2 regions of the Variovorax sp. H27-G14 genome follow, and region 1 is predicted to be linked to the other one. Evidence: riboswitches for the same ligand, from Rfam matches in the RefSeq annotation. Region 1 holds a riboswitch; the other holds the start of a gene.
The links. A riboswitch is a leader RNA that binds a small molecule or an ion and turns the genes downstream of it on or off. The one in region 1 is predicted to bind thiamine pyrophosphate.

Region 1 (15,183 bases):
TCTACGACCATGGGTACGAGCTGGCGCACGACGCCACGCAACGCACCGTCCTCGGATGGCGGGAGCCCGCCGGGGCGTGCCCTGCGGCCGTGGACATCGTTACGGCGGTCCGTTGAATGGCAATGCCTTGGCGCGGCCCGTTCCCCTGGCCCGCGCTGTGCGCCGGGGCCATTCTTTTCACCGCTTGCGTCTTGCTGTTGTACGAGTCGGCGCGCGAATACCTGCCGCGCCGCGGAATGGGCCATTTCGACGTGCAGCACGCCGGCGCATTGAGCGCCGAGCGGCGGGCCGCCTACGAGCAGGAGCTTTTCAGCGAGCTGTCGCAATGGAGCCGCCCCAGCCGCCGCTATCCGAGCGCTGCAGGCGTCGGCCGGCGTGAAAGACGATGGCGCCAGATGTCGCACGACGGCTTCGAGCTGGCGCACATCGCCTTGCAGGTACTCCAGCCCGACGGCGGCTTCGTCTATCCGCTGGACGCCCCGATGCGCCGGCTGCAGGTGCTCGCCGAGCAAGGCGATGCCGGCGCCATGTGCCTCATGAGCGGACTGGTCGCCCAAGCCCGGCGCGCACGCCTGGCGCCTGCGCATGTCGAACTGGCCAGGCAATGGCTGCAGCGCGGCGCCGAGCGCGGCCATGCGGAGTGCCAGTTGCAACTGGGGCGCCGGCTGCTGCTGGGCCGTGAGGGCTGGCCCAAGGACACGCAGCGCGGCCTGGCGCTGGAGCTGGCGGCCCGCCGCGCGGGATACGCCCACGACGTGGACGGGTTGACGACGTATTTCCAGAGCCGATGGTCGAGCGACCCCGCCGACCTTGCACGCATCTATTGCTGGCAGTCGATCGATGCGCAGTCGCGCATGGCCGACGGGCCGCAGCGCATGCTTGTGCTGCTGCGCAGCGATGCGCAACGCACCGCTTCCGTGGCGCTGGCAGGCCTTGCAGACCGGCTCGAACGCACGCGCTTCACGCTGCAGGCGTGTGTGGATCTGAGCACGCGCTGAGCGCTTCGGCGCAGGAAGGGTCGATGCCTAGAATGGGAGTTTCGCCCCCTTCCTGGAGACCTCTTTCATGCATTCGGCCATTCCCCGCAACACCCTCGCCGCACTGATCGCCCTGGCTTTTCTGGCACCCGCCGCCTGGGCCCAAAAGCGCGACAACGTGCTGTTCCAGGCCGCCACCGACGAGCAGCCCGCGGTGATCAAGACGCTGGAGAAGCTCGTCAACATCGAGACCGGCACCGGTGACGCCGAAGGCATTGCCGCCGCCGGCACCTACCTCGAAGGCGAGCTCAAGAGCCTGGGCTTCACCGTCACGCGCAGCAAGTCGGCCGGCATCGTGGTGGGCGACAACATCGTGGGCAAGCTCAAGGGCCGCGGCGGCAAGAACCTGCTGCTGCTCTCGCACATGGACACCGTGTACCTGAAGGGCACGCTCGCCAAGGCGCCGTTCAAGGTCGAGGGCGACAAGGCCTACGGCCCCGGCATCGCCGACGACAAGGGCGGCAACGCCGTCGTCCTGCACACGCTCAAGCTGCTGAAGGACTACGGCGTGCGCGACTACGGCACCATCACCGTGCTGTTCAACACCGACGAAGAAAAAGGCTCCTTTGGCTCGCGCGACCTGATCCAGGAAGAGGCCAAGCTGGCCGACTACGTGCTCTCGTTCGAGCCCACCGGCGCCGGCGACGAAAAGCTCTCGCTGGGCACCTCGGGCATTGCCTACGTGCAGGTCAACATCACCGGCAAGGCCTCGCATGCGGGCGCCGCGCCGGAGCTGGGCGTGAACGCGCTGGTCGAGGCCTCCGACCTGGTGCTGCGCACCATGAACATCGACGACAAGGCGAAGAACCTGCGCTTCAACTGGACCATTGCCAAGGCCGGCAACGTGTCCAACATCATCCCGGCCAGCGCCACGCTGAACGCCGACGTGCGCTACGCGCGCAACGAAGACTTCGATGCCGCCATGAAGACGCTGGAAGAACGCGCGCAGCAAAAGAAGCTGCCCGAGGCCGACGTCAAGGTGCTCGTCACGCGCGGCCGCCCGGCCTTCAACGCGGGTGAAGGCGGCAAGAAGCTGGTCGACAAGGCCGTGGGCTTCTACAAGGAAGCCGGCGGCACCCTGGGCGTGGAAGAGCGCACCGGCGGCGGCACCGACGCGGCCTACGCGGCGCTGTCGGGCAAGCCAGTCATCGAAAGCCTGGGCCTGCCCGGCTTCGGCTACCACAGCGACAAGGCCGAGTACGTGGACATCAGCGCCATTCCGCGCCGCCTGTACATGGCTGCGCGCTTGATCATGGATTTGGGCGCCGGCAAGTAACCCGCCGCGATTCAGAAAAAAGACAGGAGACAACGCCATGCTGCTCAGCCCCGACCAGGAAGCCATCCGCGACGCGGTGCGCGACTTTGCACAAGCCGAACTCTGGCCCCACGCCCCCGCGTGGGACCGCGAGCACAGCTTTCCCAAGGAAGTGCACCGGGGCCTTGCGGCGCTGGGCGCCTATGGCATCTGCGTGCCGGAAGAGCATGGCGGCGCCGGCCTCGACTACCTCACGCTGGCGCTGGTGCTGGAAGAAATTGCGGCCGGCGACGGCGGCACCAGCACCGCCATCAGCGTGACCAACTGCCCGGTCAACGCCATCCTCATGCGCTACGGCAACCCGCAGCAGAAGAAGCAATGGCTGGAGCCGCTGGCGCAGGGGCAGATGCTCGGCGCCTTCTGCCTCACCGAGCCGCAGGCCGGCAGCGACGCATCGAGCCTGCGCACCATGGCGCGCAAGGACGGCGACGGCTATGTGATCGACGGCGTGAAGCAGTTCATCACCAGCGGCAAGAACGGCCAGGTGGCCATCGTCATCGCGGTGACCGACAAGGGCGCGGGCAAGCGCGGCATGAGCGCGTTCATCGTGCCGACCGACGCGCCCGGCTACAACGTGGCGCGGCTGGAAGACAAGCTGGGCCAGCACAGCAGCGACACCGCGCAGATCAACTTCGACGGCTGCCGCATTCCGCGCGAGAACCTCATCGGCGCGGAAGGCGAGGGCTACAAGATCGCCCTGGGCGCGCTCGAAGGCGGGCGCATCGGCATCGCCGCGCAGAGCGTGGGCATGGCGCGCAGCGCCTTCGATGTGGCGCTGGCCTATGCCAAGGAGCGCCAGGCTTTCGGCGGCGCCATCTTCGAGCAGCAGGCCGTGGGCTTTCGCCTGGCCGAATGCGCGACGCAACTCGAGGCCGCGCGCCAGCTGATCTGGCATGCCGCGAGCCTGCGCGACGCCGGCCGGCCGTGCCTGAAGGAAGCCGCCATGGCCAAGCTGTTCGCCAGCGAGATGGCCGAGCGCGTGTGCAGCGCGGCCATCCAGACACTGGGCGGCTACGGCTACGTGAACGACTTTCCGCTGGAGCGCATTTACCGCGACGTGCGTGTGTGCCAGATCTACGAAGGCACGTCGGACATTCAGAAGCTGTTGATCCAGCGCGCACTGGCGTGAGCGCGCGCCGCCGCGTGCCGGTGATACGGCTGGCAGCGGTGGTTCTGTTGCTGGCATTGGCCGTCTGGACGGTCGTTGTAGAACCGCGCTGGGTGGCGTCGCGCGTCGAGCCGCTGAGCCATGCACAGTGGCAGGCGCCGCCCGGCCTCAAGGTGGCGATGGCAGGGGACTGGCACCTGAGCACGCGCTCGCTGTGGCGCGTGACCAGCACCGACCGCGCCGCACGCATCGTCGACGACATCAATGCCGCGCAACCCGACGTGATCCTGCTGCCGGGCGACTTTCTGGCGGGCTCGGGCGACGACGAAGCGCTGTCCATCGAGGACATGGCCGCCGTGCTCGGTCGGCTGAAGGCGCCGCAGGGCGTGTATGCGGTGCTGGGCAATCACGACTGGTGGCATGACGGCCCACGCACGGCCAAGGCGCTGTTGGCGCAGGGCATTCATGTGCTGGAGAACGACGCGGTGCGGCTGCCCGGCCACGCGCTCTGGGTGGTCGGCATCGGCGACCACTCCACGGGCCATTCGCAGCCCGACAAGGCGCTGGCCGGCGTGCCGCAGGGCGCGGCCACGCTGATCATGATGCATGACCCCTTCAGCTTCGCGACCATGCCGCGCACGCAGGGTCTGGTGGTCGCCGCACACACGCACGGCGGTCAGATTCGCGTGCCGGGCTACGGCGCGCTGGTGGTGCCGGGCGCCGCACCGCGCGAGTGGGCCTATGGCTGGATCGCGCACAAGGGCAAGCGCATGTACGTGACCAGCGGCCTGGGCGTGAGCATTCTCCCGGTGCGCTTCAACATGCGGCCGGAGTGGGTGATGTTCCAGTAGCGCTGTTCACGTAGCGCCCCCGTAGCGCCTCGGTAGTGGCGCGCTAGTGGCGCGGTGCGGCCGTGTCATCGGTTTCGATGACAGACAGGCTGGCGCCGGCGGCGCAGCATGGCGGTCTCTTTGTCGGAGGTCTTTGCCATGTCGAGTTTCTTCAAGCCCGTTCCCTTTTCGCTGACCCTGCTGTGGGGTGCCATCGGCCTTGCCGCGCAGGCCCAGCCCGCCGCCGCGCCGGACATCGCCACGCTCACCGCGAGCGATGCCGTGCAGCAGCTGTGCGCCGGCACCGTCACCAGCGAACAGCTGGTCACGGCCTACCTCGCGCAGGCCAAGGCCAGGCCCAACCTGAACGCCTTCATCACGCTCGACGAGGCCGGTGCGCTGAAAGCCGCGCGCGCGGCCGACGCCAACCGCAAGCGCGGTGGCGCCTGCAAGCCGCTGGCGGGCCTGCCGGTGGTCATCAAGGACAACATCCAGGTCAAGGGGCTGCCCGCCAGCGCCGGCACGCCCGCGCTCAAGGGCTTCGTGCCCGCCGCCGATGCACCCGTGGTCGCCAAGCTGCGCGCGGCCGGCGCGGTCATTCTGGGCAAGACGAACATGCACGAGCTGGCCTTCGGGGCCACCGGCTACAACCCCGCGTTCCAGACCGGGCCCGAGGTCGGTGTGCGCAACGCCTACGACGCAAGCCGCATCGCGGGCGGGTCGTCGTCGGGCAACGGCGCGGCGCTGGGTGCGCGCATGGCGCCGGCGGCACTGGGCACGGACACGGGCGGCTCGGTGCGCATTCCGTGCGCGTTCAACGGTTGCGCGTCGCTGCGCCCGAGCATGGGCCGCTACGCGCAGCAGGGCATTGCACCGATCTCGCACACACGCGACACCGCCGGGCCAATGGCGCAGTCGATGGCCGACGTGGCGCTGCTCGACCGTGTGATCGCCGGCGGCGCGGCCCTGAAGCCAGTCGACCTGAAACGCGTGCGCCTGGGCTTGGTGCCGGCCTTCTATGCCAACCTGGACGCGGACACGCGCGCCGTCACAGACGCCGCGCTCGCCAAGCTGCGCGCAGCCGGCGTCACGCTGGTGGACGTGAAGATGCCGAAGCTCATGGAACTCAACGGGGCCATCGGCTTTCCGCTGGCGCTCTACGAAGCGCACGACGACATGGTGGCCTACCTTGCGAAGTACCGAACCGGCATCGACATCGCGCAGCTCGCGGCCGGCATCGCGAGCCCGGATGTCAAGGGCACCTTCGACGCCTTCGTGATTCCGCGCAAGCTGCCCGCGGCCAACGGCACGGTCGACGCCAAGCCGGTCTACGACAACGCCATGCGCGTGGCGCGGCCGGCCTTGCAGAAGCTCTACCGCGACACCTTCGCGAAGAACCGGCTCGACGCGCTGGTGTTCCCGACGGTGCCGCGCGTGGCCCTGGTAGCCGCGCCAGAGGCCAGCAGCCCGGAGAACTTCGGCGCGTTGATCCAGAACACCGACCCCGGCAGCAACGCCGGCATTCCGGGTGTGCAGTTGCCCTCGGGCCTGGGCGCGACGAGCGGCTTGCCGGTGGGGCTGGAGCTGGATGGCCCGGCGGGCAGCGACCGCCAGCTGCTGGCGGTCGGGCTCGCGGTGGAGGGCGTGCTCGGCCGCTTGCCGGCACCCAAGGCGAAGTAAGCCAAGGGCGCGAAGGGCGCAAAGGAGGGCGGCTTCCGCCCGGTCAGCGCGGTGCCAGCCCGGCCAGCGCCGAGCGCCGTTCGATGCCGAGCTTGTCGAAGATGCGCCGCAGGTAGGTACGCACCGTCGGCACGCTCACGGCCATGCGCCGCGCGATCTCCTTGTCGGTCAGGCCTTCGCCCACGGCGCGCGCAACCTCCTGCTCGCGCGTGCTCAAGGCGCTCCACGGGGCGTTGCAAGGCACTGGCACCGGCACGGCCACCGCGGCCGCCGTGCGCTGCGCCCGCTGCAGCGCCCCGACGAACGCAGGCTCGATCAGGTCGAGCAGCGCCTTCTCGTGATCGCCGAAATCGCCGCGCGCCTTGCACCGCCAGATGCGCAGGTCGCCCAGCGCACGGTCGCCTTCGAAGGCGTGCAGGTTCATGCCCCAGTGCAGCCCGTCGCGCGAGAGAAAGTCGTTGAAGAACGGCGTGCGCATCAGCGCGCGCTGCGGCATGACCTCGGTCACGCGCGTGGCGCGGCGGCGCGACTGCAGCACGAAGGTGATGGGGTCGTGGTGCTGGTGCCACTCACCGTAGCGGTCGAGGTTGGCCGGGTCCATGTTGATGGCCACGCGGCCGTCGAAGCGGCTGCTGCGTTCGTTCCACACGAAGGAGGCGAACTGGTCGGCCCGCAGCAGGTCGAGCAGCGCCCGGCCCAGGTGCTCGCGCACGTCGTGTTCGCCGCGCTCTTGCGCCAGCAGTGTGAAAACGTCGCGCAGCGCATGCTGTTCGGAGCCTGTCAGGTACATCGCCGCCTCGCTTTTCCTGTGTGCCGGAGCAAGGCTAGCGTTTAGCAAGCGCCGCGCCAAGCGTGCATGCCCGGGTGGCTCGGAGCGCCCGTGCGGCCTGCTCCGGGGTTGCCCCAGCGGCGCTGCGCCCGCGAGGTGTTCCAATAGAGGCCTTCATGAGCGCCACTGATTCCACCACCGGACCTTGCCCCTGCGGGCGTACCGACCGCCGCGACAAGCCCATCGGCTATGCCCTGTGCTGCGGCCGCTACCTCGACGATTTCGACCACACCCCCGCGCCCGACGCCGAATCGCTGATGCGTTCGCGCTACTCGGCCTTTGTGCTGGAGCGCGCCGAATACCTGCTCGCCACCTGGGACCCGGCGAAGCGGCCGGCCTCCATCGAGTTCGAGCCGGGCGTCAAATGGCTGGGGCTGGACATTCGCTCGCGCTCCGTGCTCGACGCGGACCATGCCGAGGTCGAGTTCGTCGCCCGCCAGCGCAGCGCGGCCACGGGTGCGGCCACCCGGCTGCACGAGCGCAGCCGCTTCGTGCGCAACGGCGAGCGCTGGTTCTACCTCGACGGCGACCTGCAACTGCCCCTGGCTTGACGCACGGCGCCGGGGCTCGCACAATCGGCCCCGCTCCGGGGTGCACACACGTGGTGTGCTGAGATGGCAAAGCTGCCGACCCGCGAACTTGATCCGGGTCATACCGGCGTAAGAAGAGCTGCACTCCCTGACTTCGGTCCGTCACTCCCCCTTTTGTGACGGGCTTTTGCCGAAGTCCATCGAGCGATTGCGGAGCACCCTTTCCTCAACAAGGAGTGCCTCCCGATGAATGCCCCCGACAAGTTCACCACGCTGCTTTCGCTCACGCGCGAGCCGTTTCCCGCGTCCCACAAGTGCCTGATTCCGGGCAGCCGGCCCGACCTCAACGTGCCGGTGCGCGACGTGCTGCTGACCAACGGCGAGACCGTGTCGCTCTACGACACCTCGGGCCCGTACACAGACGCCAAGGTCGAGATCGACGTGCGCCGCGGCCTGCCCAGCGTGCGGGCCGAATGGATCGCCGAGCGCAACGACACCGAAAGTTACGAAGGCCGCTCGCACCAGGCGCTCGACGAAGGGCTCAAGCACGCCCACGATCACGACCAGGATGCCCAGCGCCTGGCTGAACTGCGCGCCGCCGCGTCGGCATTGCAGCGCACGCCGCGCCGCGCCAGGTCGGGCGCCAATGTCACGCAGATGCACTACGCCCGCCGCGGCATCGTCACGCCCGAGATGGAGTACGTGGCGCTGCGCGAGAACGGCAAGCGCGAGTGGATGGCCGAGTACCTGGCCAACGAGGAGCGCGCCAGGCGCGTGGCCGGCAACCCGATGGGCGCGCAGATTCCGCGCATCATCACGCCCGAATTCGTGCGCGACGAGGTGGCCCGCGGCCGCGCCATCATTCCGGCCAACATCAACCACCCCGAGGTCGAGCCGATGGCCATCGGGCGCAACTTCAAGGTGAAGATCAACGCCAACATCGGCAACTCGGCCGTTACCTCGAGCATCGAGGAAGAGGTCGAAAAGCTGGTGTGGGCCATTCGCTGGGGCGCCGACAACGTGATGGACCTGTCGACCGGCAAGAACATCCACACCACGCGCGACTGGATCGTGCGCAACAGCCCGGTGCCCATTGGCACCGTGCCGATCTACCAGGCGCTGGAGAAGGTGGGCGGCGTGGCCGAGGACCTGACCTGGGAGATCTTTCGCGACACGCTGATCGAGCAGGCCGAGCAGGGCATCGACTACTTCACCATCCACGCCGGCGTGCGCCTGCCGTTCATTCACCTCACGGCGGACCGCATGACGGGCATCGTGTCGCGCGGCGGCTCGATCATGGCCAAGTGGTGCATTGCGCACCACAAGGAGAGCTTTCTGTACGAGCGCTTCGAGGACATCTGCGACATCATGAAGGCGTACGACGTGAGCTTTTCGCTGGGCGACGGCCTGCGCCCCGGCTCGGGCGCGGACGCCAACGACGAGGCGCAGTTTGCCGAACTGCGCACGCTGGGCGAGCTCACCAAGGTCGCGTGGAAGCACGACGTGCAGACCATGATCGAAGGCCCGGGCCATGTGCCCATGCACATGATTCAGGCCAACATGGACGAGCAGATCAAGCACTGCCACGAGGCGCCGTTCTACACGCTCGGCCCGCTGACCATCGACATTGCGCCGGGCTACGACCACATCTCCAGCGCCATTGGCGCGGCCATGATCGGCTGGGCCGGCACCGCGATGCTGTGCTACGTGACGCCCAAGGAGCACCTGGGCCTGCCCGACCGCGACGACGTGAAGCAGGGAATCATTGCCTACAAGATCGCCGCGCACGCGGCGGACGTGGCCAAGGGGCACCCGGGCGCCCGCTCGCGCGACGATGCGCTGAGCAAGGCACGCTTCGAGTTCCGCTGGCAGGACCAGTTCAACCTGGGCCTGGACCCGGACACCGCGCGCGAATTTCACGACGAGACGCTGCCCAAGGACTCTAGCAAGGTGGCGCACTTCTGCTCGATGTGCGGCCCCAAGTTCTGCTCGATGAAGATCACGCAGGAAGTGCGCGAGTACGCCGCGAAGAAGGGCGTGGCCGAGGCGGCAGCCGTGGCCGAGGGCATGCAGGAGAAGTCGAAGGAGTTCATGGCGGGTGGCGCAGAGATGTACATCCCGATCCGCTCCATAGCCTGAGTTACCGAGTGCGACAAAGGGCGGCGTTCGAGGGGGCGTTGCTACCATGGGGCCAACCCCCAGAAACTTCGCTCCGCAATGACCCCTTTTCCCTTTGCCGCCGTTCTCTTCGATTGCGACGGCGTGCTCGTCGACTCCGAACCCATCACCAACCGCGTGCTCGCCGAAATGCTCGGCGAGCTCGGTTGGCATCTGAGCACCGAAGAGTCGATGAACACCTTCACCGGCAAGGCCGTGAAGGACGAGGCCCCGCTCATCGAGGCCAAGACCGGCGTGAAGATCACCGACGAGTGGCTCAAGGCCTTTCGGGCGCGCCGCAACGAGGCGCTGGAGCGCGACCTGGTCGCCATTCCGAACGCGCCGGCCGCCATCCGCGAGATTCATGCAAGGCTGAAGGGCCGCATTGCCTGTGCCTCTGGCGCGGACCGCTACAAGGTCGAATTGCAGCTGGCCAAGGTCGGGCTGCTCGACTGTTTTCAGGGCCGCATTTTCAGCGGCCATGAAATGCCCCGTTCCAAGCCGCACCCCGACGTATACCTGGCCGCGGCCGAGGCGCTGGGTGTGGACCCGAAGCGTTGCGCGATCGTCGAGGACACGGTCACCGGCGCCATGGCCGGCGTGGCCGCGGGTGCCACGGTGTTCGGCTACAGCACGGGCGAGTCGGGCCACAGCGGCCCTGGCCCATTGTTGAGCGTGGGCGTGACGCGCGTGTTCAGCGACATGGCCGAATTGCCGGGGTTGCTGTCGGGTTACGGGCTGCAGCCGGCCTGAGTTTCTGATGGAATAACGGCCATCCCAGAACGGCACACAGGAACAGCACCCTCATGACTTCCGAATACAAAACCGAGCAGCCCGATCGCACCGAGATCGATGCGCTCACGGGCCCGGCCGTGGTCGAGTTCGGCACCAACTGGTGCGGCATCTGCAAGGCCGCGCAGCCGAACATTGCCGAGGCCTTTGCCAAGTACCCGAATGTGCGCCGCATCAAGGTGGAAGACGGCAGCGGCCGGCCGCTGGGGCGTTCGTTCAATGTGCGCCTGTGGCCCACGCTGGTGTTCATGCGGGACGGCAAGGAAGTGGCGAAGCTGGTGCGGCCGGAAGACAGTCAGTCGATTTCTGATGCGCTGGCTTTGATTGACGCGTCGGTCTGAATTTTTGCCGTTGTTCGTTCGGGGCGACGCTCACGCCGACGGAGTGCCTTGCTCCGCGAATGTCCCCCGGGGCTGCGCCCCTCCTCCTTTATTTCGCTGCGCAAGGCACCCCATCGACGTGAGCGTTTTCAGAGCACTGGTTGATCGTGCGATCACCCAGAGCGTGCCCTGGTGCACAGGGCGTCGGGTGCTCCCCGCAGCGAAATAAAGGAGGAGCGAAGCGGGGGACATTCGCGGAGGGGAGTACCCGGCGGCCTGTGCACGCGCCCTGAACAACGGCACCAATAACAAAGGCGCCCAAGCTACAACCCCCGCAGACGAAAGTCACGCGGCGCATGCCCCGTCCACTGCAGGAACGCGCGTGAAAAACTCTTCTCGTTGCGAAACCCCACCGCCAACGCCACCTGCTTGATCGGCCGCGTGGTCCGACGCAGTTGGTCGACCGCCATCTCGTGACGCACCTCGTTCTTCAGCACCTGCAGCGAGGTTCCCTCCTCATGCAATTGCCGATGCAGCGTGCGGCTAGACACATTGAGCAGCGTGGCCAGCGCCTCCGCCGTGGTCGCCTCGCTGGCGCGTGAACGCAGCAACTCGCGCACACGCCGCCCCAACAACCGGTCACGCCGGTACTGCAGGATCGTCAACGGCAACGCACGCTTGAGCATCGTGCGCAACGCACGCTCGTCACGCTGAAGCGGCAACGCCAGATAGCGCTCGTCGAAACTGATGCTCGCCTGCGCCGCGCCAAAGCTCACGTCGGGCGTGAACATCGGGGCATAGGCATCGGCGTGCGGCGGCGCGGCAAACGGAAAGCTCGCATGACGCAACGAAATGCGCGAGTCGATCGCCCAGCACATGTAGCCGTGCATGAAGCGCAGACTGGTCACCAGACAGAACTCCCGGAACGCATCGCCGAGCGGGCGGTGCTCGGTGATGCGCAAGGTGGCCACGCCGCCCGCCACCTCCAACGCCAGGCCGATGTCCTCGGTCAGCAACCGGTGATGCCGGCACCAGCGCTTGATGGCCACGCCCAGGTCGGGCGCGGTGAGGGACGCGCGGCACAGCATGCCGTAGCTGCCCCAGGGCAGGCGCCGTGAGAACCAGCCGAGCGCCTCGTCGTCCAGCTCCTGCATGGCGTGGTCCGACAGCGCCTCGAACTGCGCGGCCGTCACCCGCGCGCCCGGCCGGGCGAGTTCGCGCGGCGTGATCTGTGCCGCTTTCAGCGCCTCGGCAGGGTCTTTGCCGTAGCGCTCGTAACCCTGCACGATGGCTCTCACGAAGGCCATGGGCGTGACGGCGCGGGCGGGTCGAAGGAACGAGGGTGACGACATGGCTGGGGCAGGCAGGGCGTGGCGCAATTTGCAACCATTGTGGCGCCAATTGCGGCGCGCCCGGGCGTAAGCTGTGTTTCTTTCAAGCGCCATTCAGCGCGGGTAGCACTGCGCGCCGACCCCCTCAGAGGAGACAACACACATGCACGATCCCGGCCTGAACTTCGACCTGGGCGAGGACATCGACTCGCTGCGCAGCGCCATCCAGGACTTTGCCGCGAACGAAATCGCACCGCGCGCCGCCGACATCGACCGCGACAACCTGTTCCCACATGACCTGTGGCAAAAGCTCGGCGAGCTCGGCCTGCACGGCATGACGGTGAAGGAAGAGTTCGGCGGCACCGAGCTGGGCTACCTGGCCCACATCGTGGCCATGGAAGAAGTCTCGCGCGCCTCGGCCTCGGTGGGCCTGTCGTACGGCGCGCACTCCAACCTGTGCGTGAACCAGATCCACCGCAACGGCAGCGACGCGCAGAAGAAAAAATACCTGCCCAAGCTGGTGAGCGGCGAGCACGTGGGCGCGCTGGCCATGAGCGAGCCCAACGCCGGCTCCGACGTGGTCAGCATGAAGCTCAAGGCCGAGAAGAAGAACGGCTACTACGTGCTCAACGGCGGCAAGATGTGGATCACCAACGGCGGCGACGCCGACACGCTGGTCATCTACGCCAAGACCGAGCCCGAGATGGGCGCGCGCGGCATGACGGCCTTCATCGTCGAGAAGAACTACAAGGGCTTCTCGGCCGGCACCAAGCTCGACAAGCTCGGCATGCGCGGCTCCAACACCTACCCGCTGTTCTTCGACAACTGCGAAGTGCCCGAAGAAAACGTGCTGGGCGGCGAAGGCCTGGGCGCGAAGGTGCTCATGAGCGGGCTCGACTACGAACGCGCGGTGCTGTCGGGTGGCCCGCTGGGCATCATGGCGGCGTGCATGGACGCGGTGCTGCCCTTCGTGCATGAGCGCAAGCAGTTCGGCCAGAGCATCGGCGAGTTCCAGCTGATGCAGGGCAAGCTGGCCGACATGTATTCGACCTGGCAGGCCACGCGCGCCTATGTGTATGCCGTGGGCAAGGCCTGCGACCGCAACGACCATGCGCGCACCTTCCGCAAGGACGCGGCCGGTGCCATTCTGTATTCGGCCGAGAAGGCGACGTGGATGGCTGGCGAGGCCATTCAGGCGCTGGGCGGCGTGGGGTACACGAAGGACTTTCCGGTCGAGCGGCTGTGGCGCGATGCCAAGCTGTATGAGATTGGCGCGGGTACGAGCGAGATTCGGCGGATGCTGATTGGGCGCGAGCTGTTCGCAGAGACCGCCTAGGATGAAGCGAGCTGCCCCCTCTTGCCCCCTCTCCCTCTGGGAGAGGGCTGGGGTGAGGGCAGCAGCGATCGAGTCGAGAACCGCGCCTCGTCCAGGGCCGGTCACCCTCACCCCAACCCTCTCCCCAAGGGAGAGGGAGCAAGACAAGGAGACAAGACGATGCCACTGATGCAAAGCATGGCCCAAGGCGCCACCGACGTCCCCCTCATCGAACAACCCATCGGCGACTTCTTCGACGACATGGTCGCGAAGCAGCCCGAGCGCGAGGCGCTCATCAGCCGCCACGAGGGCCAGCGCTACACCTACCGCGCGCTGCAGACCGAATCGAACAAGCTCGCCAGCGCGCTGCTCGACCTTGGCCTGCAACCGGGCGACCGCGTGGGCATCTGGTCGCACAACAACGTGCCATGGGTGCTGATGCAGATCGCCACCGCCAAGGTCGGCCTGATCCTCGTCAACATCAACCCGGCCTACCGCACCTCGGAGCTGGAGTACGCGCTCAACAAGGTCGGCTGCAAGGCGCTGGTGACGATGGCGCAGTTCAAGACCAGCGACTACCTCGGCATGCTGCGCGAGCTGGGCCCGGCGCGCCTGCCGCAACTGCTGCACACCTTCTGGATCGACAAGCCCGGCCAGGGCGACGAGCAGCCCGGCATGCAGCGCTTTTCGCAGTTGCTCGCAAGCGGCGACGCAGCCGATGCGCGCATTGCCCAGACGCAGAAGACGCTGAAGGCCACCGACCCCATCAACATCCAGTTCACCAGCGGCACCACGGGTTTCCCTAAAGGCGCGACGCTCACGCACCGCAACATTCTGAACAACGGCTTCTTCATCGGCGAGTGCATGAAGCTCTCGCCCATCGACAAGCTGTGCATTCCGGTGCCGCTGTACCACTGCTTCGGCATGGTGCTGGGCAACCTGGCGTGTCTTACGCACGGCTCGGCCATCGTGTACCCGAACGACGGGTTCGACCCGCTCACCGTGCTGGAGACGGTGCAGGCAGAGAAGTGCACCGGCCTGCACGGCGTGCCCACGATGTTCATCGCCGAGCTCGACCATCCGCGCTTCAAGGAGTTCGATCTGTCGACCCTGCGCACCGGCATCATGGCCGGCTCGCCGTGTCCCACCGAGGTGATGAAGCGCGTGGTCGACCAGATGCACCTGAGCGAAATCACCATCGCCTACGGCATGACCGAGACCAGCCCGGTGAGCTGCCAGAGCAGCACCGACACGCCGCAGGACAAGCGCGTGTCCACCGTGGGCACGGTGCAGCCGCACCTGGAGGTGAAGATCATCGACCCCGAGACCGGCGCCGTGGTGCCGACGGGCACGTCGGGCGAGCTGTGCACGCGCGGCTATTCGGTGATGCACGGCTACTGGGAAGACGAGCCGCGCACGCGCGAAGCCATCGACGCAGAGCACTGGATGCACACCGGCGACCTGGCCACCATGGACGCCGAGGGCTACGTCAACATCGTCGGGCGCATCAAGGACCTGGTGATTCGCGGGGGCGAGAACATCTACCCGCGCGAGATCGAAGAATTTCTGTACCGCCACCCCAAGGTGCAGGACGTGCAGGTGGTCGGCCTGCCCGATAAAAAGTACGGCGAAGAGCTGTGCGCCTGGATCATCGTCAAGCCCGGCCAGAGCGCCACCGACGAAGACATCCGCAGCTTCTGCAAGGGCCAGATCGCGCACTACAAGGTGCCCAGGTACATCCAGTTCGTCACCGAATTCCCGATGACCGTGACCGGCAAGATTCAGAAATTCAAGATCCGCGACGCGATGACCGAGCAACTCGGCCTCAGCCAGGAAAAGACAGCATGAGCAAACTAGAAACCAAACTGAACGCCCGTTCGGCCGACTTCCAGGCCAATGCCGCCGCCATGCGCGCGCTGGTCGACGACCTGCACAAGCA
Region 2 (15,183 bases), on a different contig from region 1:
GCCTGGGTTTCACCGGCGACATTCGCGCCACCGGCGACGTGCTGATCGACCAGCTGGTGCAGATGGAACGCACCGGTTTCTCCAGCGCCGTGCTGAAGGAAGGCGTGGACGCCTCCGACGCGCAGCGCCAGTTCGACCGCTTCGCCAGCTTCTACCAAGGCGATGCGGTGAAGACCGCGCCGCACTTCGTGGACGGCAACTGAACCTGCTTGGAAATTCTTGACATGAGCATCGCCACGGACATCGACTTCGCACGCATCAACACAGACCTCGGCCGCAACGCCCAGGGCCTTGTGGACTGGGCTACCGGCCTGGGTCAGGCTTCGATCATCACCACCAACTTTCGCCCGTTCGAGGCGGTGATCCTGCACATGGTGACGCGTGCCAGGCCCGATGTTCCCGTGGTCTGGATGGACAACGGCTACAACACCGAGGCCACCTACCGCTTTGCCGACGAAGTGACCAGGCTGCTGGGCCTGGACCTGCACATCTACCTGCCGCGCCGCTCGCGTGCGCACCGCGAGGCGGTGGAAGGTCCGACGCCCGCGCTGGACGACGCGCGCCATGCCGCCTTCACGGCCGAAGTGAAGCTGGAGCCCTTTGCCCGCGCGCTGCGCGAGACGGCACCCAAGGTGTGGTTCACCGCGCTGCGGGCCACCGACACGGCCGTGCGTGCGCAGATGGACCCGGTCAGCGTCAACCCCGACGGCCTGATCAAGGTGGCGCCGCTGCTGCACTGGTCCTCCAAAGACCTGTACGACTACTGCGAAGCGCACGGCCTGCCCAACAACTTCGACTACGTGGACCCGACCAAGGGCGAAGACAACCGCGAGTGCGGCCTGCACATTGCGCACTGAGCGCCAACGCCTCACCCATTCACCGCATTCAGCCCCCTCCCAGATGAACGCCCGTACCGAAACCGACCTGCTGCTGCCGTCCATGCCCTCTCCCGCGCGCCTGTCCAACACGCACCTCGATGCGCTGGAAGAAGAAACCATCTTCATCCTGCGCGAAGTGGCGGCCGCCTTCGAGCGCCCCACCCTGCTGTTCTCGGGCGGCAAGGACTCGCTGGTGCTGCTGAAGTGCGCGGAGAAGGCCTTTGGCGCGGGCCGCATCCCCTACCCGCTGCTGATGATCGACACCGGCCACAACTTTCCTGAAGTGACGGCCTACCGCGACCAGCGCGCCAAGGAGCTGGGCGCCGAGCTGATCGTGCGCAGCGTGGAAGACTCGATGGCGCGCGGCACCGTGCGCCTGGCCCACCCGGGCGAGTCGCGCAACGCGCACCAGTCGGTCACGTTGCTGGAGGCAATTGAAGAATTCCGCTTCGACGCGCTCATTGGCGGCGCCCGCCGCGACGAAGAAAAGGCGCGCGCCAAGGAGCGTATTTTTTCGCACCGCGACAGCTTTGGCCAATGGCAACCCAAAGACCAGCGCCCCGAGCTGTGGACGCTGTTCAACACTCGCCTGGCACCGGGCGAGCATTTTCGGGTGTTCCCCATTTCGAACTGGACCGAGCTCGACGTGTGGCAGTACATCGAGCGCGAGCACGTCGGCCTGCCGTCGATCTACTACACGCACAAGCGTGAAGTGGTCGAGCGCCGCGGCCTGCTGGTGCCGGTGACCGAACTCACGCCGCCGCGCGACGGCGAAACCGTGCAGGTGCGCGACGTGCGCTTTCGCACCGTGGGCGACATCACCACCACCTGCCCGGTGGAAAGCCTGGCGGCCGACGCCGCCGACGTGGTGCTGGAAACGCTCACGGTCGACGTCAGCGAGCGCGGTGCCACGCGCATGGACGACATGACCTCTGAAGCTTCGATGGAAAAACGCAAGAAAGACGGTTACTTCTGATGAGCGCGACGACAGCCACCCCCCATGAACTGGCCGTGCACGGTGACACCGGCACCGCCCTGCGCTTCATAACCTGCGGCTCGGTCGACGACGGCAAGAGCACGCTCATCGGCCGCCTGCTGGTGGACAGCAAGACCGTGCTGCAAGACCAGCTGGCCGGCGTGCAGCGCGGCGGCGAAACCGACCTGGCCCTGCTGACCGACGGCCTCTCGGCCGAGCGCGAGCAGGGCATCACCATCGACGTGGCGTACCGCTACTTCTCGACCGCCAAGCGCAAGTTCATCATCGGCGACGCGCCGGGCCATGAGCAGTACACGCGCAACATGGTCACCGCCGCCTCGGCCGCCGACGCCGCCGTGGTGCTGGTCGACGCCACCAAGCTGGCCTGGGCCGCCGAAGTGGAAGACGGCACCGTGGTGCGGCGCGAGCTGCTGCCGCAAACCCGCCGCCACACCCTGCTGTGCCACCTGCTGCGCGTGCAGTCGATCGTGTTCGCGGTGAACAAGCTCGACGCAATCGCAGACGCGGGGCTGGCCTTCGAACGCATCTCCACCGCGCTGAACGCATTTGCCGAAGCGGCCGGCGTGCAGGTGGCCGCCATCGTGCCGATCTCTGCCCTGAAGGGCTGGAACGTGGCCACGCGCCATGCCGACTGGGTCGGCTACGAAGGCCCCAGTCTGCTCGAACTGCTCGAAGAGCTGCCGGTCACGGCGCAGGACGAGGCCGTGCCCTTCGCCTTCCCCGTGCAGTGGGTCGAAAAGTTCTCAGGCTCCGCCGACACCTCGCAAGGCCGTCGCGTTTTCTGGGGCCGCGTGGCCTCGGGCCATGTGGAGCCGGGCCAGCGCGTGACGGTGCTGCCGAGCAACCAGACCGCCACCGTCGCCCAGGTGCTCAACCACACGCGCCACCCGCAGGCGGTGCATGCGGGCCACAGCGCGGGCATCGTGCTCGACCGCGAGGTCGATGTGTCCCGCGGCGACTGGCTGCTGGCGCCCGAAGCCTTCGAGCCGGTGCGCGAAATTACCGCCACCGTCGCCTGGCTGGACGACGAGCCGCTGGTCGCGGGCCGCGTGTACTGGGCGCTGCAGGGCCACCGCTGGGTCAAGGCCAAGGTGGCGCGCATCATCGACCGGGTGAACATCACCACGCTCGAATCGGAGCCGACCACGCAGCTGGAAGCCAACGCCATCGGCGACGTGGTGCTGGCATTGCAGCAGCCGCTGGCGGTGCTGCCGTTCACGCAATCGCGCGCGCTGGGCTCGCTGGTGCTGGTCGATACCGCCTCGCACCGGACCGCCGCTGCGGTACTTGTGCAGCCTGCCGCCGCAAAGGCCTAAAATCTCGGGTTTTCCCGACCTCACATTGACGTTAAAAAACAAATGACCCACGTCGTCTCCGAAGCCTGCATCCGTTGCAAATACACCGACTGCGTGGACGTTTGCCCCGTCGACTGCTTCCGCGAAGGTCCCAACATGCTGGTGATCGACCCGGACGAGTGCATTGATTGCGCAGTCTGCATTCCCGAATGCCCGGTCAACGCCATCTACGCCGAAGAAGACCTGCCGGCCGACCAGATCGCCTTCATCAAGATCAATGCCGAGCTGGCACTGGCCGATGGCTGGAAGAGCATCACCAAGCGCAAGCCCGCCCTGCCCGAAGCCGAAGAATGGAAAGACAAGACCGACAAGATCGGGGAGTTGATCCGCTGAGCGCCGCCACGGCGCCTGTAGAAACCGACGCGCTCATCGTCGGTGCCGGCCCCGTGGGGCTGTTCCAGGCCTTTCAACTGGGCCTGCTCGAAATTTCCTGCCACATCGTCGACGCACTGCCCGCCGCGGGCGGCCAGTGCGTGGCGCTGTACGGCGACAAGCCGATCTACGACATTCCCGGCACGCCCATGACCAGCGGGCGCGAACTGGCGCAGTCGCTGCTGCAGCAGGTGGCGCCATTCAAGCCGCAGTTTCATTTCGGCGAGCAGGTCGCCACGCTCGCACGCCAGGCCGATGACCGTTTGCTGCTGACCACATCGGCCGGCAAGGCCTTTTTGGCCAAGACCGTGTTCATTGCCGCCGGTGTCGGCGCCTTCGTGCCCAAGCGCATCGTGCTGGACGACATGGCCCGCTTCGAGGGCACGTCGCTCTTCTATCACCCCGATTCGCTGGACCGCTTTGCGGCGCAGACGGTGGTGGTGAATGGCGGCGACGACATTGCGCTGGAAACCGCCATTGCGCTCACGGCCATCGCGAAGCAGGTCACGCTGGTGCACCGCCGCGACGGCTTCCAGGCCAGCGAGGCCCACGTTGCCGCCATGCGTGCCCTGGTGGCCGAGGGCAAGCTGGCCTTCAAGGTCGGCCAGCCCAGCGCCTTCGACGGCAAGCAACTTCAAATCACCACGCCCGACACCACCACGGTCGACCTGCCGCTGGACGCGCTGGTCGCGTGCCTGGGCATCTCGCCGCGCCTGGGGCCCATTGCCGACTGGGGCCTGGAACTGGAGCGCAAGCAGGTGCCGGTGAACACCGAGACCTACCAGACCCGCGAGCGCGGCGTGTTCGCGGTGGGCGACATCAACACCTACCCAGGCAAGAAGAAGCTCATCGTCTGCGGCTTCCACGAGGCCACGCTGGCCGCCTGGGGCGCCACGGCCATCGTGTTCCCCGGCAAGGCCGTGCACCTGCAGTACACGACCACCAGCACGCGGCTGCACGAGCTGCTGGGCGTGTCCCGCGCCGGTTAGCTGGCCCTGGTCAGTCGGTGCCGGGCAGCAAAGCCCGGTGCGCGCCGATGAAGCTGCCGATGGCGGCAACGAAGCGGTCGATGTCCGCGTCCGCCACCGGCAGCGACAGCACCACAAAACCCCGCGGCGAGGCATAGATGCCCTGCTCCAGCAGGTGGAAGAACAGCAGTTGGCGCAGCCGCCCGTCGACACCGGCCAGGTCTTCGGAACGCAGCACCTCGCCCTTGACGAAATGCGCGTTCATCAACGAGCCCAGGCCGGTGAACTGCAGCGCCACGCCCGCCTGCGCGCACAGCGCATCGAGCCGCGCGCGCATCGCCTCCCCGCGCGCCGACAGGGCACCCGCGGCTTCGGGTGGAAACAGCTTGGTGAGCCCCGCATAACCGGCGGCCATCGTCATCACGTTGTTGTTGAACGTGCCCGAGTGCGACAGCGCCCCGGTGCGCGGATCGAACTGCGCCATCACGTCGGCACGCCCGCCGAACGCGCCGAAAGACATGCCCCCGCCGATGTACTTGCCCAGCGTGGTGAGGTCCGAGCGGATGCCCAGCGCGTTGGCCAGGCCGTGCGGCGCCAGGCGCGAGGTCATCACTTCGTCGAACACCAGCAAGGCGCCGACCTGCGTGGCCGACTCGCGCAGCGCCTGCAGAAAATCTGGCCGGCCCGGAATGCAACCGCTCGCGCCCTGCATCGGCTCGGCCAGCACGGCGGCAATCTCGGGGCCGTGTTTTTCGATCTGCTCGCGCGCCGTTTGCGCGTCGTTGTAGGGCAGCACCAGAAAGTCGAACGGCACGGTCGTCGGCAGCGGCTTGGTGCCGAAGCCCAGCACGCCGCCGTGGTAGCCGCCCGAGAACACCACGATCTTGCGGCGCCCCGTGAAATGCAGCGCCGCGGTGAGCGCCATCAGGTTGGCCTCGGTGCCCGAGTTGGTGAAGCGCAGTTGCTCGACCTGCGGAAAGCGCTCGCAGATGAGCCGGGCCAGCCGGCCTTCGAGCAGGTTGTGGCCGGTGAGGTTGATGCCGCCTTGCATCGCCTCAAGCACGGCCTCGCGGATCTCCGGCGCCGAGTGGCCGTACACGCCGGCCGTGTACTCGGCGATGAAGTCGGCATAGCGGTGGCCGTCGGCGTCCCACAGCACGGCGCCCTCGCCGCGGGCGATGGTCAGCGGGAACGGCGCGTAGTACAGCACCGAGCGGCTGTTGGCGCCAGGCATGTAGCGCGCCTGCGCGTCGAACTGGCGGCGGCTGACCGGGTTGCTGTCGGCAAAGCGCTGGTGTGCGTGGGCCAGGGCTTGGTCGATGGCGGTGGTTGTCGTCATGGCAATGGTTCTCTGGGTTGGCATGGATGGCGCGTTGACGGCGCCCCGGCATCGCAATTGATTGATCAGACAGTCAGGGCGTCGTTTGCCGGAGCGCTGCGCCCGATGCGCAACAGCGCGTCCTTCAGCCACAGCACGCCCGCATCGGAGTTGGAGCGCCGGTTCCAGCACACGACCGAGCGGTAGCCCTGCAGCTCGAAAGGCAGCGGGTGTACCGCGAGCAAATGGCGAAAGCGGTCGGCCACGCGCAGCGGCATCACCGCGACGTGGTCGGTCTGCGCCAGCAGGTCGACGATCTGGCCGAAGCTGGTCATGGCCACGCTCATGGTGCGGGTGTGGCCCAGCCGCGCCAGCACCTGGTCGATGAGGTCGTCCAGCGCGGAGCTGCCGTACCCCAGGAACACATGCGGTGATGCGCAAAAGGCCTCCAGCGTGGCTTGTGCGCCCATCGTCGGATGGCCGCTGCGCACCGCGACCACGTAGCGGTCTTCGTACAGCAGCGCCGACTCGCAGTCGCTCGGCGGCTGCAGGCGCGGCAGCACGGCGATGTCGAAGTCGCCCTTGCGCAGGCGCTCCGTCAGCGTAAGGAACGAGCTGGTCTCCCAGTAGATGCGCACGCGCGAGCCGCGCGCCACCAGTTCGTTGGCCAGCGTGGGCAGCAGCAGGTGGCTTGCATAGTCGCCGCCCGAGATGCGAAAGATGCGCTGCGACGCCGTCGCATCGAAGCCCTCGCCGGGCTCCAGCATCGCGGACAGGTCGGCCAGCACGCGCTCCACCTGCCCGGCCAGCGCCTGCGCCCGCGCCGTGGGCTCCACGCCGTGCGCGGTGCGGGTGAACAGCGGATCGTCGAAGGTGTCGCGCAAGCGGTTGAGCGACGCGCTCACCGCCGGCTGGCTCAGGAACAAACGGGTGGCCGCGCGCGACACGCTGCGCTCGCGCATCAAGGCATCGAAGGTCCGCAGCATGCCGACGTCGAGGCTGCGGATATCACGTTGGGCCATATCTCATATCCAAAGCTTCGAATTGCCCAGGAGGCGGGCGGTCCGTATCGTCGAGCGCACAAGTACAACACGACTGGAGACACGATGAATCGGTTCAGACCCTCGACGCACGCGGGCGCCACGCGGCGGCACCTGCTAGGCACGCTAGGCATGCTGGGCGCCGGCCTTGCCGCGATTGCCGCCACGCCGGCCTTCGCGCAGACCGCGCACTTTCCCAGCCGCGTGGTGCGCATCGTTCCCTTCGGCTCGCCCGGCGGGCCGATGGACGTCATCGCGCGCATCTACGCGGAGAAGCTCAAGGTGCGCTGGAACCAGCCCGTGATCGTCGAGGCTCGGCCCGGCGCCAGCGGCACCATCGCCGCGGACGCGGTGGCCAAGGCCGCGCCCGACGGCTACACCGTGCTGCTCACGCTGCCGCTCACGCACATCAACAACGTGGTGCTGCAACCCAAGCTGCCCTACGACCCGGTGAAGGACTTCGAGCCGCTGTCGCAACTGGCCACCGGCGGGCCAATGCTGATTGCACGCGCCTCGGCGCCGTTCTCGAACGTGCGTGAATTCGTGGCCTATGCCAAGGCCCACCCGGGTGTTTCCTACGGCACCTGGGGCAACGGCTCCAACGCGCACCTGTTCGGCGAGCTGCTGGCCCGCCAGACCGGCATCGACCTGGTCCACGTGCCCTACAAGGCCGAGGCCGCCGCGCACAACGACATGTTTGGCGAGGCACTGGGCGTGGCCTGGGCCAATCCGGCCACGGCGCGCGCGCTGGCGCAGTCGGGCCGCATCAAGGTGCTGGGCATCACCGGGCGGCAGCGCGTGCGCTCGATGCCCAACGTGCCCACCTTCACGGAGCAGGGCTTCCAGGGCTTCGACCTCGACAGCTGGATCGGCGTGTACGCGCCGGCAAGAACGCCGCAGCCCGTGCTCGACGAATGGTCGAGCGCGCTGCGCGAGATCACCAGGCTGCCCGACGTGCAGGAGCGCCTGTCCGGCTTCGGGTTCGAACCCCTGGGCAACACGCCGGCCGAGTTCCGGGCCAGCTACAAGGCCGACTTTCCCCGCGTCGCGGACCTGATCAAGGCCGCAGGAGTGACACCCGAATGAGCGCCATCGCACCGCCCTCCCCATCCTCCCCACTTCCCGCAGCCGCGACCACGGACGAGTGGCAGCCCATCGCGTTCGACACCGGAACCGCCTACGGCCGCAAGCCGCCGAGCCACAAGCCCGAGCTGACCGAAGTGGGCGCCGGCACGCCAATGGGCGAACTGCTGCGCCGCTACTGGCACCCCATCGGCCTGGCCGCTGACGCTGGCGACACGCCGCGCCAGGTGCGTGTGCTGGGCGAAGACCTGATCCTGTTCCGCGACAAGAAAGGCCGTGCGGGCCTGGTGCACTGGCGCTGCGCGCACCGCGGCGCGTCGCTCTACTACGGCCGGGTGGAAGAAGAAGGCATCCGCTGCTGCTACCACGGCTGGATGTTCGATGTGCAGGGTCAGTGCGTCGACCAGCCCTGCGAGCCCGACGGCGGCGCGCGCAGCCGCGCCCGGGTGCGCCAGCCCTGGTATCCGGTGCAGGAGCAATACGGCCTGATCTGGGCGTACATGGGCCCCGCCGACAAGAAGCCGGTGTTGCCGCGCTACGAATGCCTGGAGCAGATGGACGAAGGCGAAACCCTGGAGGCCGACGGCAATAGCATCGGCGGCGGCGGCCCGCAGGTCATTCCATGCAACTGGCTGCAGCACTACGAAAACGTGGCCGACCCGTTCCACGTGCCCGTGCTGCACGGCAGCTTCAGCGGCACGCAGTTCGTGGCGCTGATGGGCCAGATGCCCGACGTGAGCTTCGAGAGCACCGACACCGGCGTGAAGATCACCTCGGTTCGCAAGCTGGAAGGCGGCGGCATCTTCCGCCGCGTGGCGGGCCCCGTGCTGCCCACGTTGCGCGTGGTGCCCAACCCGCGAGTGGCCGCCTACGGGCGCGTGGAATCCATCGGCTGGGTGCTGCCGATCGACGACCACAGCTTTCGCATCTACACCGCGGGCCGCGTGAAGACACCGGGTGACCTGGCGCGCGTGCGCTCGCGGTTGAACGGCAAGCTGTGGGAAGAACTGAGCGAGGCCGAACACCGCAGCTTTCCGGGCGACTACGAAGCGCAGGTGAGCCAGGGCGCCATCACGTCGCATTCGGAAGAGCACCTGGCCACGTCGGACCGCGGCATCGTCATGCTGCGCCGGCTGCTGCAGCGCCAGCTCGACGCGCTGCGCGAAGGCCGCGACCCGGCCGGCGTGAGCTTCGACCCTGAAGCGCCGCCCGTGCAGTTCGAGGCCGGCAACTTTCTCGTGAGCGAATGAGCACTGTGCTCACGGTGCGGGTTGCGCGCAAAACGGTGGAGGCCGAGGGTGTGGCGGGCTTTCGCCTGGTGGCGGCCGACGGTGCGCGCCTGCCGGCTTTCACGGCAGGCGCGCACATCGACGTGGCGCTGCCTGGCGGGCTGGTGCGCCAGTACTCGCTGTGCAACGCATCGGCACAGGCGGACCATTACGAGATCGGCGTGCTGCGCGACCCGGCTTCGCGCGGCGGCTCGCAGGCCCTGCACGACGCGGTGCATGAAGGCGAGGTGCTGCGGATCAGCCCGCCGCGCAACCACTTTCCCCTGGACGAAAGCGCCACGCACAGCCTGCTGCTGGCAGGCGGCATCGGCGTGACGCCGCTGCTGTCGATGGCGCAGCGCCTGCACGCGCTGCAGGCGGACTTCTCGCTGCACTGCTGCAGCCGCACGGCCGCGCGCGCGCCCTACCGGCGGCGGCTCGAAGGCGGCGCGTTCGCGCACAAGGTGTTCTTCCATCACGACGACGACGCAGTGGCGCAGCGCATCGACCTGGCGGCGACCATCGGCGCACCGGCCCCTGGAAAACATCTGTACGTGTGCGGTCCCACGGGCTTTATCGATGCGGTGCGCGCAACCGCGCATGCCCTGCACTGGCCGGATGCGCGGGTGCATGTCGAATACTTCGCCGGCGCCATGGCGCCGGCCGATGGACAAGGCAGCTTCGAGGTCGAACTGCGCAGTTGCGGCCGCGTCATTCGTGTCGCTGAGTCGGTCAGCGTGGTCGACGCACTCGCGGCGGAAGGCATCGACATTCCGGTGTCGTGCGCGCAAGGCGTCTGCGGCACCTGCCTCACCCGGGTGCTGGCGGGCGATGTCGCGCACAACGACCTCTACCTCACGCCCGCCGAGCAGGCGGCCAACGACCAGTTCCTGCCCTGCTGCTCGCGAGCCCGTTCACCCCGGCTGGTGCTCGACCTCTAGCAGCTCGTACAGCACCATGCGCGTCTGCCGGCCGCGCAGTTCGGCCAGCTCCTCGATGCGCCGGGTGGCAAGCCGGCCGCCCAGCCCCTCGAAGGTGGCCTGCGAGATCAGCGTGCGCGTGCCCAGCTCTTTGTTGGCGCCCTCGATGCGGCTGGCCACGTTGATCACGTCGCCCACGGCGGTGTACGACAGCCGGTCGCTCGAGCCCAGCACGCCCGCAATCGCCATGCCTGTATGAATGCCGATGCGCGTGCGAAATTCGCGCATGCCTTCGGCGCGCCACCTGGCATTGAGTTCGTTCATCTCGAAGTGCAACGCCAGCGCCGCGGTGCAGGCGCGGTACTCGGCGTCGTCCAGATCAGACGGCGCACCCCACAGCACCATGATGCCGTCGCCCATGAACTTGTCGACCACGCCGCCATGCCGCGCAAAGATGCGGGCCGCCAGGTTGAAGTACTCGGTCAGTTGCTTCACCAGCACGTCGGCGGGGAGCGACTCCGAGATGGACGTGAAGCCTTCCACGTCGGTGAACATCGCCGTGATGCGCCGCGGCGATCCGCTGGGCGCGAGCGCATGGCCCTCGGCAATGAGTTGCTTGATGACGTCCACCGGCACGAACTTGCTGAAGGCCTTCAGGCTGCGCGCGGATTCGTCCAGCGCCTGGTTGAGGTGCTGGATCTCCAGCACCCGGCTCGACGCGAGCGGCAGGTTGTCCAGCTCCAGCCGGCCGATGCGGCGCGCCACGCGCGAGAGGTTTTCGATGGGCTGGGTCACCAGCTTGGACAGCCGCAACGCGATGAACAGCGCCACCGCCAGAAAGCTCAGCGTGAGCACCAGGGCCCAGGCCACCGTGCGCTGCAGGTCGCCCAGCAGCAGGTCTTCAGGCTCCCAGCTCACGAGCTGCCATTGGGTGGACGGAATGTGCGAGGTCTGCACCAGGTAGCGGCGGCCTTCCTGGGTGATGGAAAACGCCATGTCGTCCACAGCGCTGTGCGTGCCCGCCGCAAGCATGTGGGCGTGCAGCGCGCCGAGCACGCCGCTGTCGGGCGACTGCATCTGGCGCACCGGGTCGGGGTGGTCGCCGCGCGCCAGCACATGGTGGTCGGCGCTGAGCAAGGCGCTGTCGCCGTGGCCGAGCTCGCCGAAGATGCGCACGAGCTTCGAGAGGTGCCCTAGCGACACGTTGGCCGCCACCACCATGTGCTGCGTGCGGCCTTCGTCGTCCAGCCGTGCGGCGGGCAATGCGTGGCTGATGGCCAGCTCCTGCGCGGACGCGGAGACGAAGGGCGCGGTCCAGATCGAGGCCTTGGCTTTCAGGGCGGCCACGAACCAGGGGCGCCGCGTGGGGTCGTAGTCGCTGCGGTAGGCGGTGACGTTGGTCGTGGCAAAGCGCTGCTTCGGGTCGCCGCCTTCGGAGTCGGGCGAGCGTTTGTATTGCCAGGTCTCGGTGCTGAACGCGGGGCCGCGCAACACCTGGCGCACGGAAGGCGCCGGGTAGCGCATGGCCGTGACCAGGTGGCCGTCGTCGGTGGCCACGTTGAGGCTGTCGATCTCGGGGGTCTGCTCCAGCAGGGTCCACAGCATCTCGGCGGTCTGCTCGCCGTCTTCCCCCGCAGCGTGCAGGCTGGGCGAATCGCCGATGGCGCGAATGACCGCCTCGCTCTTGGCGAGGAAGGCGAGCACGTTGTCTTCGACGCGGTCGTGATTGATCTTGTGCGCGGCGGTGCCCACCTTGGACACCAGCCGCTCGACCGCCCAGTAGCCCAGCGCGACCAGCAGCAGCGACTGCACGAGTGCGACGGCGCAGATGATGGTGCCGACGTCGACGCGGAAACGGCGCATGCGGCTGCGCGTGGAATCGTCTGCCATGCTGTTCCCCTTCGCGTACCGGCCGGCACGCGCCCTCTTCGTGTCTTCTTGTCGTCTCCCCCGGGGCAATTCTCCGCCGACTTGGGGCTGCCACGAACGGGGTTGCCCCTGCAACGGCGCATCCGCTGTTGCGGCTGCCCGACAGCGGATAAACTCCGCCCTGCGCCGTGGACCACCACGGTGCACTTGCTAGGGGTGCTGGGCTGCTTGCGGTTCGGCTGAGAAAGTCCCTTTGAACCTGATTGAGGTAATCCTCGCGCAGGGAAGCTGGTCCGGTGGCCTCTCATGCTCGCTCACGTTCTCTCGCGTGACGGCCGCGCCACCCGGGCCCCGCCCACCTGCCAAACCTTTTGCACGGGAGCAAAACGGATGGCACATGAAGACAACAACGAGGCACTGACACCGCTGCCCGCGTCGCAGCGCGTGTTCGGCTGGCACGACCACGCCTCGCTCTGGTTCAGCCTGGGCGTGGGCCTGCTGGTGATGCAGATCGGCGCCTACCTGGTGCCTGCGGTGGGCACGCGCGACGCGGCCATTGCCATCGTGCTGGGCTCGTGCCTGGCCGCGGGCCTGCTGGCGTGGACCGCCCGGCTGGGCTGCGAAAGCGGCCTGGCCAGCGCCGGCCTGATGCATGCGACCTACGGCAGTGCTTTCGCGCGGCTGCCGGTGCTGCTGAACATCGTGCAGCTGGTGGGCTGGACCACCTTCGAGCTGGTCATCATGCGCGAAGGCACTCAGGCCATCGGGCAGTCGGCGTTCGGCCCGTCGCTGGGCACCACATGGGGCGGCGTGCTGACCACGCTGCTGTGGGGCGCGGTGCTGCTGGCGCTGCTCGCGGGTTCCATGGTGACGCTGGTGCGCCGCTTCGTGAGCCGCTTCGGCCTGCCGCTGGTGGTGCTGTCGCTGCTGTGGCTCAGCTGGCAGTTTGCAACCCGCCTGCACGCCAAGGGCCTGGACGCCTTCTGGGCCCGGCCGGGCGACGGCAGCATGGGGCTGTTCAGCGCGCTCGATCTGGTGATTGCCATGCCCGTGTCGTGGCTGCCGCTGGTGGCCGACTACGCGCGGCACGGCAAGCGCAATGCCGTCGGCAAGAGCGGCCTGGGCAGCGCCTTCAGCGGCACATGGATCGGCTATGCGCTGGCCAACGTGTGGTGCTACGCACTGGGGGTGATGGTGGTGAGCGTGGCCGAACCCGGCACCACGCTGGTCATGGCACTGCTGCTGGCGCAAGGCGGGCTGGTGGCGCTGGGCCTGATCCTGGTCGACGAGCTCGACAACGCTTACGGCGACGTGTACTCGGGCTCGGTCTCCACGCACAGCCTGCTGCCGCGCTGGAGCGTGAAGCGCTGGGGCCTGCTGCTGGCCGCGCTGTGCATCGCCCTGGCGCTGGTGCTGCCCATGCACACGCTGGAGCCCTTCCTGCTGATGTTGAGCTCTGTGTTCGTGCCGTTGTACGGCGTGATCATCGGGCGACTGGGCAGCGGGCAAGCGGTGTCGCTGGCGGACGCGCGCAAGGTCGACGTGGTGGCCGCGCTGATCTGGATAGCGGGCATCGCCGCCTACCACGCGCTCGCCCAGTGGGCGCCGCAGTTCGGCTCTGCCTTGCCTACGCTGGCTGCAACCTTCATGCTCGCTTGGCTCAGCCGCCCCAGGCGGACGGCTACAACGGCAGGCGGTGCGTCGGCACTGGCGCAAAGCCGTGGTTGAGCGGGCCATGACCACCGCCAACAAGCACATCGGCCCCGGCCGCCATGGCACCCAGGATGTACGCACGCGCGCGCTCGACCGCCTCGGCCAGCGTGGCGCCCAGCGCCAGGTGCGCGGCAATGGCGGAGGACAGCGTGCAGCCCGTGCCGTGCAGGTTGCGGCTGGCGATGCGCCGGGACGCCAGCCGTGTGCGCTGGCCGTTTGCCTGCAGGAGCACATCGACCACATCGTCGCCGGGCAGATGGCCGCCCTTGAGCAGCACGCCCTTCGCGCCGAGCGCGAGCAGCTCGTCGGCCGCGCCATCGAGCGCCTCGATGCCGTCGATGCCATGGCCAATCAGCAAGGCCGCCTCGTCCAGGTTGGGCGTGACGACCACCGCGCGCGGGAACAACTCGCGCACCAGCACCTGCACCGTCTCGGCGGCAATGAGCCGGTCGCCGCTGGTGGCGACCATCACCGGGTCGAGCACCACGTTCTTCAGCTGGTAGTGGTCTATGGCCCAGGCCACCACCTCGACCACCTCGGGGGCGTGCAGCATGCCGAGCTTGACGGCGTCGACGCCGATGTCTTCCACCACGGCCTGGATCTGCGCTTTCAAGAAAGCCGGCGGCACACCGTGGATGCCCGATACGCCGCGCGTGTTCTGCGCGGTGAGCGCGGTGATGGCCGTCATGCCGTAGCAGCCGAGGGCGGCGAAGGTCTTCAGGTCGGCCTGAATGCCGGCGCCGCCGCCGCTGTCGGAGCCGGCGATGGAGAGCACGCGTGCGTAGCGCTGGGTGGGTGCTTGGGTCATGTCGAAAATTATCGGCGACTGTCTTTGTCTTGCTCTCGCCCCTCGCGAGGGAGGGCCAGGGCGGGGGCGCGCGGCGCTCGCGTTAGGCGCTCTGCCTGCCCCCATCCCAGCCTTCCCCCAGAGGGGGAAGGAGCAAGACCATGAGCGTGCCTTTTCAATCGGCCGCCATTCTGGGTGCCGGCCTCATGGGCCGGCTGCTGGCGGTGACCCTTGCGCGGCAGGGCTGCAAGGTCGATCTCTTCGAAGCAGGCAGCCCCGAAGCCGAGGGCGCGGCAGCGCGCGTGGCTGCCGCCATGCTCGCGCCGCTGGCCGAGTCCGCCGTGGCGCCGGTGTCGGTCGTTCGCATGGGGCATCACGCGCTGTCGCGCTGGCCTGCGCTGCTCGCGCCGCTGGCGCAGCCCGTGTTCTTTCAGCGCGAAGGCACGCTGGTGCTCTGGCACCGGCAAGACGCGGCCGAAGCACACCGGCTGGCGCGCGTGCTCGCGGCCACCGGCACGCAGGTGCCCGAACTCGCGCCGATGCAATCGCTCGACGGTCAGGCCATCGCCACGCTGGAGCCTTCGCTGGGCCAGCGCTTTGCGCAAGGCCTGTTCC

Region 2: another riboswitch for thiamine pyrophosphate. It lies ahead of VLK31_RS11065 (purine-cytosine permease family protein); the one in region 1 lies ahead of thiC (phosphomethylpyrimidine synthase ThiC).

The regions. Positions count from the first base shown of each region.
Region 1 covers NZ_JAYLVN010000016.1:110,118-125,300, reverse strand. Annotated here, with positions in the region: gene VLK31_RS27765 (hypothetical protein) at 1-116, shown strand, start outside; gene VLK31_RS27760 (hypothetical protein) at 117-998, shown strand; gene VLK31_RS27755 (glutamate carboxypeptidase) at 1,066-2,313, shown strand; gene VLK31_RS27750 (acyl-CoA dehydrogenase family protein) at 2,351-3,481, shown strand; gene VLK31_RS27745 (metallophosphoesterase) at 3,478-4,311, shown strand; gene iaaH (indoleacetamide hydrolase) at 4,450-5,970, shown strand; gene VLK31_RS27735 (response regulator transcription factor) at 6,014-6,760, opposite strand; gene VLK31_RS27730 (YchJ family protein) at 6,916-7,350, shown strand; TPP riboswitch at 7,377-7,482, shown strand; gene thiC (phosphomethylpyrimidine synthase ThiC) at 7,576-9,468, shown strand; gene VLK31_RS27720 (HAD family hydrolase) at 9,547-10,239, shown strand; gene VLK31_RS27715 (thioredoxin family protein) at 10,293-10,619, shown strand; gene VLK31_RS27710 (AraC family transcriptional regulator) at 10,922-11,950, opposite strand; gene VLK31_RS27705 (isovaleryl-CoA dehydrogenase) at 12,093-13,265, shown strand; gene VLK31_RS27700 (AMP-binding protein) at 13,425-15,092, shown strand; gene VLK31_RS27695 (carboxyl transferase domain-containing protein) at 15,089-15,183, shown strand, end outside.
Region 2 covers NZ_JAYLVN010000003.1:433,723-448,905, reverse strand. Annotated here, with positions in the region: gene VLK31_RS11125 (DUF934 domain-containing protein) at 1-203, shown strand, start outside; gene VLK31_RS11120 (phosphoadenosine phosphosulfate reductase family protein) at 225-857, shown strand; gene cysD (sulfate adenylyltransferase subunit CysD) at 901-1,854, shown strand; gene VLK31_RS11110 (sulfate adenylyltransferase subunit 1) at 1,854-3,191, shown strand; gene fdxA (ferredoxin FdxA) at 3,234-3,563, shown strand; gene VLK31_RS11100 (NAD(P)/FAD-dependent oxidoreductase) at 3,521-4,591, shown strand; gene VLK31_RS11095 (aspartate aminotransferase family protein) at 4,602-5,909, opposite strand; gene VLK31_RS11090 (LysR family transcriptional regulator) at 5,975-6,910, opposite strand; gene VLK31_RS11085 (Bug family tripartite tricarboxylate transporter substrate binding protein) at 6,995-8,014, shown strand; gene VLK31_RS11080 (Rieske 2Fe-2S domain-containing protein) at 8,011-9,261, shown strand; gene VLK31_RS11075 (PDR/VanB family oxidoreductase) at 9,258-10,220, shown strand; gene VLK31_RS11070 (adenylate/guanylate cyclase domain-containing protein) at 10,194-12,089, opposite strand; TPP riboswitch at 12,271-12,371, shown strand; gene VLK31_RS11065 (purine-cytosine permease family protein) at 12,459-13,796, shown strand; gene thiD (bifunctional hydroxymethylpyrimidine kinase/phosphomethylpyrimidine kinase) at 13,750-14,589, opposite strand; gene VLK31_RS11055 (FAD-dependent oxidoreductase) at 14,730-15,183, shown strand, end outside.